DNA from 3 places in the Desulfotomaculum sp. 1211_IL3151 genome. Region 1 is predicted to be linked to each of the others. Evidence: a T-box and tRNA genes for the amino acid it is inferred to sense, from the RefSeq annotation. Region 1 holds a T-box; the other regions hold tRNA genes.

The links. A T-box is a leader RNA that pairs with one kind of tRNA and senses whether it is charged. The one in region 1 lies ahead of tyrS (tyrosine--tRNA ligase), so its partner is inferred to be a tRNA-Tyr.
Region 2: it encodes a tRNA-Tyr, which carries the amino acid that the T-box ahead of tyrS (tyrosine--tRNA ligase) is inferred to sense. The anticodon was not compared.
Region 3: it encodes a tRNA-Tyr, which carries the amino acid that the T-box ahead of tyrS (tyrosine--tRNA ligase) is inferred to sense. The anticodon was not compared.

Annotation. Positions count from the first base shown of each region.
Region 1 is NZ_JBAIYV010000060.1:8,770-12,044, reverse strand. Features, by position in the region: gene V6C11_RS16850 (cation-translocating P-type ATPase) at 1-1,114, shown strand, start outside; T-box leader at 1,300-1,529, shown strand; gene tyrS (tyrosine--tRNA ligase) at 1,577-2,800, shown strand; gene V6C11_RS16840 (cupin domain-containing protein) at 2,900-3,275, opposite strand, start outside.
Region 2 is NZ_JBAIYV010000058.1:32,981-36,255, reverse strand. Features, by position in the region: gene V6C11_RS16150 (GNAT family N-acetyltransferase) at 51-494, opposite strand; tRNA gene V6C11_RS16145 (tRNA-Leu) at 619-705, opposite strand; gene V6C11_RS16140 (hypothetical protein) at 1,159-1,317, shown strand; tRNA gene V6C11_RS16135 (tRNA-Gln) at 1,409-1,483, opposite strand; tRNA gene V6C11_RS16130 (tRNA-Tyr) at 1,488-1,573, opposite strand; tRNA gene V6C11_RS16125 (tRNA-Glu) at 1,579-1,654, opposite strand; gene V6C11_RS16120 (response regulator) at 1,856-3,275, shown strand, end outside.
Region 3 is NZ_JBAIYV010000065.1:15,813-19,087, reverse strand. Features, by position in the region: gene rlmB (23S rRNA (guanosine(2251)-2'-O)-methyltransferase RlmB) at 1-124, shown strand, start outside; gene V6C11_RS18410 (NYN domain-containing protein) at 133-645, shown strand; gene sigH (RNA polymerase sporulation sigma factor SigH) at 844-1,488, shown strand; tRNA gene V6C11_RS18400 (tRNA-Thr) at 1,649-1,724, shown strand; tRNA gene V6C11_RS18395 (tRNA-Tyr) at 1,737-1,822, shown strand; tRNA gene V6C11_RS18390 (tRNA-Met) at 1,887-1,962, shown strand; tRNA gene V6C11_RS18385 (tRNA-Thr) at 1,967-2,042, shown strand; tRNA gene V6C11_RS18380 (tRNA-Met) at 2,052-2,128, shown strand; gene tuf (elongation factor Tu) at 2,342-3,275, shown strand, end outside.

The DNA.
Region 1 (3,275 bases):
GGAACATTTAGAAAAGGGGCTTACCTTTATCGGCCTTGCCGGAATGATTGATCCCGTCCGTCCAGAGGTCAAGACAGCTATAAACGAATGCAAGGCAGCGGGCATTCGTGCAATTATGATTACGGGCGACCATAAGGATACCGCGGTTGCCATCGCCAAGGAATTGGGCATATTAAAAGATAAGGATGAAGCGATTTCAGGCGAAGAGATTGTAAGAATGTCGGACGATGAGTTGGACATGGTCATTGACAATATCACAGTTTATGCGAGGGTTCAACCGGAACATAAGGTGCGGATCGTCAACGCCTGGCGTAGGAAGGGAAAAATTACGGCCATGACTGGTGATGGCGTGAACGATGCCCCAGCACTGAAATCCGCCGATATTGGCGTGGGAATGGGCATTACTGGCACGGATGTCACAAAGAATGTGGCGGGTATGGTGCTGACGGATGATAATTTCGCGTCCATCGTTTATGCTGTTGAGGAAGGCCGCAGGATATATGAAAACATCCGCAAGGCGATACAGTTTTTGCTGGCCTCCAACCTGAGCGAGGTAATAGCCATTTTTGTCGCTACTTTGTTTAACCTGCAGTTGTTTGCACCAATTCATATCCTTTGGATCAATTTGGTAACAGATACGTTCCCCGCAATGGCTCTTGGCATGGAGGAAGCTGAGACTGACAGCATGAGGCAACCACCGAGAGATCCCAAAGAAGGGATCTTCGCGAGGGGACTTGGTGTCAACGTGATTTATCAGGGAATTATCATAGCCGTGTTGACGCTGATCTCCTTCTTTATTGGAAACGTTCAGTCCCACACAATAGGCATGACAATGGCATTCCTTACCCTCTCTATGTGTGAGATATTCCACGCCATCAATATGAGGTCGCTAAAAAAATCCATATTCACTTTGAAAGGACATAACAAATACCTGATTTATGCGATACTGGCCTGCTTTGCGCTGACACTTATGGTCATATACATCCCAGGCATAAATACAATGTTTAAGCTTACTGCCCTATCCGCAGACAACTTTTTTACATCACTTGCACTGTCGATCGTTATTATACCCATTGTGGAACTGGTAAAGGCTGTTCAAAGAGGTTCTAGATAGGATAAACCCCGATTTATTTGGGCAATATATGAAAAGGAGCAAGCAATAGATTTTCCCTCTACCTAATGGATAAACAAAATGAGGACATCTTTTCCAAAACCGATTTATGCGTGAAGTTGTGAAATGTCCCTTTCTGTACTTTACTTTTAATGCTTTCTCAACTACAATAAATTAAAATTGAATGATCAAGAGCTATGAAAGGAAGAAGTAGGTCAGTTTTCCGTCATTCAGAGAGCAGCCGGTTGGTGAGAGGCTGTGGGCGTGCTGATTCGAATACATCCTGGAGCTGCGGCCTGAATTTAGTAAGGTTTGACGGGTACGCCCGGTACAGCGAGTAAGTGTATTTGCACTTGTAAAGGGGAATTCTGTGAGGAATTTCTAAATCAGAGGTGGTACCGCAATTTTTGCCCTCTGTTCCAATTGGAACAGAGGGCATTTTTATTTTACAAAGGAGTTGTTATAGTGAAAATTTATGATGAACTGGTAGCTCGCGGCTTGATTGCCCAGGTTACCGACGAAGAAGAAATTAAAGAACTAATTAATGGTGGTAAAGCAATATTTTATATTGGATTTGATCCAACTGCGGATTCTTTGCATGTTGGTCATTTTATGGCTCTGTGCCTGATGAAACGTTTGCAAATGGCAGGAAACAAACCGGTAGTTCTTATAGGCGATGGAACGGCCTATATTGGAGACCCATCTGGCCGTACAGACCTACGTTCGATGATGACACCTGAAACAATTCAGCATAATAGCGATTGCTTTAAGAAGCAAATGGCAAAATTCATTGAATTTGGTGATGATAAGGCCATCATGGTTAACAATGCGGAATGGCTTCTAAAGCTGAATTATGTTGAATTACTTCGTGAAGTAGGAGCTCATTTCTCTGTCAATACGATGTTGCGGGCGGAATGCTATAAACAGAGAATGGATAAGGGTCTGTCTTTCTTGGAATTCAACTATATGATCATGCAGTCCTACGACTTCTATCATCTGTATCTGAATTATGGCTGTAATATGCAGTTTGGTGGTGATGACCAGTGGTCGAATATGTTGGGTGGTACCGAACTTATTCGCCGTAAGTTAAGTAAAAATGCTTATGCCATGACAATTACACTACTATTAAATTCGGAAGGTAATAAGATGGGTAAGACTGCAAAGGGTGCAGTTTGGCTTGATCCCAATAAAACCTCACCTTTTGAATTTTTCCAGTATTGGCGTAATGTTGGTGACGCGGATGTTCTTAAGTGCTTACGTATGCTTACCTTCCTGCCACTTTCACAGATTGACGCAATGGACAAATGGGAAGGCAGTCAGCTAAACGAAGCCAAGGAAATTCTGGCCTATGAACTGACTAAGCTGGTTCACAGTGAAGAAGAGGCCCAAAAGGCGAAAATTGCTTCTCATGCCCTCTTCGCAGGTGGCACAAATGATGCCAACATGCCAACTACTGAAATTGAATCCGGGCAACTGATCGATCGTGTTATCAATATTTTGGATTTGATGGTAGTGTGTGGTTTAACGGCTTCTAAGAGCGAAGCAAGACGTCTGGTTCAGCAGGGCGGTATATTTATTAATGACGAGAAGGTTGATACCTTTGAGTATAATATTACTTCGGAACAACTTAAAGACGGTGTCAAAATACGTAAAGGAAAGAAAACCTACCATAAAGCCTTGATGAAGTAAAGTTATGATTAGACTGGAGAAATATCTGACTTGTTCGTATTAGGATAGGACATGAACCCCTAGATGTACCCCCTAACCATAAGTTAGGGGTCGCTTTTTTTAGCGGTGGTGTTCTTCCGCATCTTGTTTTGTTTTATGAACAGTTCCGAAGGGGTGCTCAGGTGGTGCATAAATAGAATATAACTTAATTGGCCGATTGCCTGTGTTAATTAGATTGTGCCATTTACCGGCAGGAATAATAATTGCATAATCATCTTGGACACGTGCTTGATAATCCAATCGGTCTTTTCGATCTCCCATTTGAATAAGCCCCTGCCCTTCTTCAATACGTAGGAATTGATCGAGGTTGGGGTGCATTTCTAAACCGATGTTCTCTCCCACCTTAATGCTCATTAAGGTGAGTTGTAAATAATTTCCTGTCCATAAAGCGATACGAAAATTATTGTTTTGCTTTGCAGCTTCTTCAATGTTAACA
Region 2 (3,275 bases), on a different contig from region 1:
GGTTTTTCGAATAACAGCAACTTATAGCCCGACCGACAAATTAGAATTTGTTAAACTAATCGCATATACAAAATCGGATAAGGATTTCCTTGCCCGTCTGTGTTCGTTCTTTTATAAACCTGAAATCCCATGTGTTCATAGAAGCTTTTTGCTTGCGGATTTTGTTCGTTCACACCTAATTCGTTTATAGAATAGTTTTCCATACCATAATGTAAAAGTTGTTTTCCCAATCCCTTTCCTCTATATTGGGGGGAAATAAAAAGCATTTCCAATTTTCTTTCTTCAATTCCCATAAATGCAACAGGTTTCTTTTCATTATTGACTGCAACAATCAAATGAGCTATCGAGTTCAAAGCCTGTGGAATATACTTCGCTATATTTTTAACCTCTGAATCAGATAAAAATAAATGTGTTTCTCTAACTGATTGATCCCAAACTTCAAGTAGTTGCTCTATTAGGACAGGATTTAATTCGTTAACTTCAATCAGTTTCATATTTTATGGCTCCTTGTCAAATTCCCGTTTATCTGTTTACTGAATAAGCCTTGAATCTATAATACCGCATTTGATTACATAAAAAAAGACATAACATCTCCTTGGCGGAAATGTTATGTCTTTTTGGTGCGGTCGAGAGGACTTGAACCTCCACACCCTGACGGGCATAAGAACCTGAATCTTACGCGTCTGCCAATTCCGCCACGACCGCATATTTAGTTAGCTGGGGCACCAGTGCAATAGTGATTATAACAAAGAATTTCAGTTCGTTCAAGTGTATTCGTTATTTATAGACAAAAAAATACCCGGTCTTTTTACCGGGATTAGAGAGTAATCTTCAAGTGTAATATTATTATGTCATATTTTGTAGAAAAAGAATGAAACACAGCTGACATTTATATGTCAAAAAATAATAAAATTTTGGCTATACAGTAAAATTTTATTAAAAAGGCTTGGCTTATTTGTGCTCTAGCCTAAAAATAGCCTTCTAAATATGATCATTGTTCTGGTGGTGCCGACCAGCGGCATGAAACGATCATCATTAAAAGCTTATGATTCCAGAGCGTGCAGGTTAAGCTGAACTCGTTTTTCAAAAGATCTGTAATAATGATGGTAAAGAACGGTGTTTCAGGAGAAAATAAATAGACGCAAAGGAGGGGTGTAGATGGCTAAAAAGATTAGAGGTTTCGTTAAAAATTCTGGGACCACGGGAGAGTCGGCCTTGGTGGGTAAAACAGGAGGCTATCATGATACCTGGGATACAGGAGTAAACGCCATGAAAAAAAGACAAAGGCTAACCGGGGTCAATAGGCCTTCAACTTAAAAGTAGGCTTGATTCATGTTTAATCAGCCGACAATAAAAAAAGCTAAGACCGACGCACCTTACATGCAGGTCTTAGCTTTTTTATTGCATCTGGCTGGGGCGGCTGGATTCGAACCAACGAATGCCGGAGTCAAAGTCCGGTGCCTTACCGCTTGGCGACGCCCCAGTAGTGGTGGAGGGAGAAGGATTCGAACCTTCGAAGGCGATCGCCGGCAGATTTACAGTCTGCTCCCTTTGGCCACTCGGGAACCCCTCCATAAATGGTGACCCCTACGGGATTCGAACCCGTGTTACCGCCGTGAAAGGGCGGTGTCTTAGACCACTTGACCAAGGGGCCATATTTTATTGTCCCACAACGATGTTTATTATAACAAAACATATTGTAGCAAGCAAGTTGTTTTTAAACATTTTTAACCAAATACTATTTTTATTTTCTTCTGTAAAAAGTTAATAGTTTTGTAAGATTAAAGTTAAGTAAAATAAAGATTAATTTGATATGCTTTTAAATATTTGATCAAAAACTATGGGAGGTAGTGGCGTGAGAGAGAAACTGGTTGAATTACTCACACGTAAGGAAGATGAAATTATCCACCGTTTAATTGATTATTCCAAAACAGGTGGGTTCACCAGATACAGTTCCACACGCCGAGGAGACTGGCGTCTTTCAGTGCATGAAATAATTCATGCTTTGTCTTATTACCTAAAGAATTATAAGGGCGATCCGATCCATGCCGAAGAAAAACTAGGTGAGGACCCAGTGACCAGCTTTGGCATTGAAAGTGCTAAACTTCACAGGGCCAGGGGTATTACTTTAAAAATGTTTTTGGGGTTATTTAAATATTATCGTCGATCCTACTTAGACATGCTTAAGGAAGGTAACTTGACAATTTCGGAGCAAACCCAGGCCTCAGAGGCATTGAATACTTTCTTTGACCGTTTTGAAATTGGTTTTTGCAGTGAGTGGGTGGGGGAAGGCCCTGATTCTAGGTTAACAGAATTACAGGCAATTAATCGAAGATTAACCAATGAGAAAAATAAATTTAAAACTATTTTCGATAGCATGATGGAGTGTGTCTTTGTGGTAGATTACGATATGAAAATTATCGAAATAAATCCTGCCGCTGCAGCTTTTTTTGATGTAAGTTCCGAGGATGTAATAGGTACCCAATGTTCTCAATTAATGGGATGTGATTTTAAACCTGAGCAGTGCCACCTTTATCAGGCTATGACAACGGGCGGCTCCTTTAAAGATATTCAAATGGAAATCAAAACCAGGCAAGGACGGAGACAAATCCTTACCAGTGGTTCCTTTCTACATGATATCAGTGGTAAATATGCTGGTGGGGTTCAGGTTTTTGTAGATATTACGGAGCGTAGTATAATGGAACAAAGCCTCCGCCTGCATATGCATGCCAATAATAGCTCCATAGAATCAGTAAGTATTTTTGATATAGCTGGTAAGTTAATTTATGCTAACCCTGCTGCCATAAATATGTTTGCCAGTGAATATAAACAATTGTTAGGAATGGGTATCGAAGAGATCTATCCCGGTGCAGAGAAAGTCTTATTCTCTTTAGTTCAGGGTGAATCCTGGAAAGGGGAAATGAATCAAGGTGGCAGGATCCTAAATATTAACGCCAATCCCATTCGGTTACCCAAGGGAAATATTACTGGTTTTTATGTGGCGGCCGAAGATATTACTTCTGTTAAAGCAACCCAGATAAAACTTCAACAAGCCAAGGAAGAAACCGAAAGAGAGGCTGCAAAACTCAGGGCAATCATCTCCATCATGAATGCATCCATCGCATTGGCTGATGCAGATGGGATCATTACAGAAGTAAATGAACAATGCCTTGTTATGTCTGATCTGACGAGGGATGATGTGATTGGGAAAACGTTAGATAAGATACACAGTGGTGAAACCTTTAAAAAGATACAGCAAATTGTGACACAGTATA
Region 3 (3,275 bases), on a different contig from region 1:
CAGGTTAATCAAGGAACGATGCGATATGTTAGTGCGTTTGCCGATGGCGGGTCGTGTGGGGTCACTTAATGCCTCTGTGGCAGCCGCATTACTTATATATGAGGTGGTACGCCAGAGAGGGTAGATTAGTCCATGCGAGAATTTTATGTGGTGGACGGATACAATATTATTTACGCCTGGCCAGAATTTGAGAAGATGCTTGAAAAAGGCTTAGAACACAGTCGAGATAAATTAATAAATATCCTAGCGAATTTTGCCGGGTTTGATGGCAATTCAATAACAGTGGTTTTCGATGCTCACCTGGTAAAGAGTGGGGTTGGGCACCATGAAATAGTCCATGGCATAGAAGTTTATTATACCCAGGAAGGTGAAACGGCAGATGCTCTAATTGAGAGAATCGTTGGGGATCTAGGTAAAATGGGAAATGTGCATGTAGTTACCTCTGATTGGGATGAACAAAAAATTATTTTTGGCAGAGGTGCTTACCGGGTAACGCCAAAGGAGTTTAGAAGTCAGGTAATGAAGGCAAATAAGCAGGGGCAAGAGAAATTTAACAAAACCAATCCAACGGAGGGATATCTGGAAGACAAGCTTCCCGCAGATATCCGAGTGATATTCGAAAAATGGCGGCGCAGAAAGGACTAAAGTCCACAGGGATTGGATTTATTTTACCTTGACGATTCTTTTTGGGATAAGCTATAATTAGTCATGTAACTTAAAAGGGCTAACTAACTAACTAAGGACTGGTAAATCAGACCCCAGGTTTTCGTTTTGCAGGGCTATTCTGATTGCTTTTTTCTGTTTTTATGCTTTCCTAGAGATGAGAAGACGGGGGCGATAGTTTTGAATCCTAATGCACAAAGAGAAGTTTCCGGCGGATATCATATCATGGTAGATGAGGATGTAGTTGAGTTTGCGCGTGAAGGCGACGACGCAGCGCTGGAGTTCTTGATTAACAAATATAAAAACTTTGTGCGTGCAAAAGCCCGCTCATATTTCCTTATCGGGGCCGATAGAGAAGATATTATTCAGGAAGGCATGATTGGTCTTTATAAAGCAATTCGTGACTTTAGAATGGACAAACTATCGTCATTTCGTGCCTTTGCGGAATTATGTATTACCAGGCAGATTATTACCGCCATAAAGACTGCCACCAGACAAAAACATATTCCACTGAATTCCTATGTTTCTCTGAATAAGCCCATTTATGATGAGGATTCTGATCGAACACTATTGGATGTGATATCCGGGTCTAAAATTACCGACCCCGAGGAACTAATTATCAGTAGAGAAGAGTTCGATGACATTGAAGAGAAAATGGGAGAAATACTGAGCTCCCTCGAATGGAAAGTGCTTATGTCCTATCTTGAAGGGAAATCCTATCAAGAGATTGCGGAGGACTTGAATCGTCATGTTAAGTCCATTGACAACGCACTCCAGAGGGTTAAGCGCAAGCTTGAGAGATATTTAGAGAAACGAGATCTTTAACCAGCCATCCTCTACATGTGATAAAATTCTACACGACATCCGATTTACCTTCAAATAATCAGAAAAAAATATAGTTAAAAACATCTAAAATTTCCATCGATTACAGCTTTCAAAGTGTTGACATGACAGAATACATCTGTTATCATAATCAATGTTCGGTGCCGACGTAGCTCAATTGGTAGAGCAGCTGACTTGTAATCAGCAGGTTGCGGGTTCGAGTCCCATCGTCGGCTCCAAATTGAAAACCTGGAGGGGTTCCCGAGCGGCCAAAGGGAGCAGACTGTAAATCTGCCGTCAGACGACTTCGAAGGTTCGAATCCTTCTCCCTCCACCATTTATTTACTAAGCAAGTTTTTCTTGCACAAAGGATTTGTTTGTGGTAAGCTAGTCAATGCTGACGCGGGATAGAGCAGTTGGTAGCTCGTCGGGCTCATAACCCGAAGGTCGGAGGTTCAAGTCCTCCTCCCGCAACCAACATGCTGCTATAGCTCAGTAGGTAGAGCGTATCCTTGGTAAGGATAAGGTCACCGGTTCAATTCCGGTTAGCAGCTCCAAAAGAATATGGCGGTGTAGCTCAGGTGGTCAGAGCACACGGTTCATACCCGTGGTGTCACTGGTTCAAATCCAGTCACCGCTACCAACAACGCAAGCTAGTCATTGGACTGGCTTTTTTCTTTTTTAATAAATAAAAAGAAGGATTTTTGTGATTGTTATCGAATTTTGCTAATGGTTTACAATGGTTTGTCTAGGACTTCTAATTGAGGGTATAAAAAGAGCATAATTTTGGAAATAACTTTAGAGATGGAATAAATCTCTGCTAAATGCCTAACAATGGAGGAGGAGAATTTTAAGCATGGCTAAGGCTAAATTTGAACGTAATAAAACCCACGTAAACATTGGAACCATCGGTCACGTTGACCATGGCAAAACCACTCTGACTGCTGCCATTACCATTGTTTTGTCTAAAGCTGGCGGTGCAGCCGTTAGACGTTATGATGAAATCGACAATGCTCCCGAAGAACGTGAACGTGGTATCACTATCAATACTTCCCACGTAGAATATGAAACTGCAAAGCGTCACTATGCACACGTTGACTGCCCTGGTCACGCCGACTATGTTAAAAACATGATCACCGGTGCAGCTCAGATGGACGGTGCTATTCTTGTGGTATCCGCTGCTGACGGCCCCATGCCACAAACCCGTGAGCATATTCTGTTGTCCCGTCAGGTTGGCGTACCTTACATCGTAGTATTCCTGAACAAGTCTGACATGGTTGATGATGAAGAACTTCTGGAACTGGTAGACATGGAAGTTCGTGAACTGTTAAGCTACTATGAGTTCCCCGGCGATGACACTCCTATCGTAGCTGGCTCTGGCCTAAAAGCCTTAGAGTGCGGTTGCGGTACCAGAGAATGTGAATGGTGCGGCAAGGTTTGGCAGCTGATGGACAATGTAGACGCTTACATTCCTGATCCTGAACGTGCTGTAGATAAGCCCTTCTTAATGCCTGTAGAGGACGTGTTCTCCATTACCGGCCGTGGTACGGTTGCTACCGGACGTGTAGAGCGTGGTCAAGTAAAGGTACAAGATGAGGTTGAAATTGTTGGTCTGAACGAGAAACCCCGTAAGACCGTGTGCACTGGGGTAGAAATGTTCCGCAAACTGTTGGACTATGCCCAAGCTGGTGACAACATTGGTGCCCTGCTGCGTGGTGTAGACCGTAAAGAAATTGAACGGGGTCAAGTATTGGCTAAGCCGGGCAGCATTAAACCCCACACCAAATACA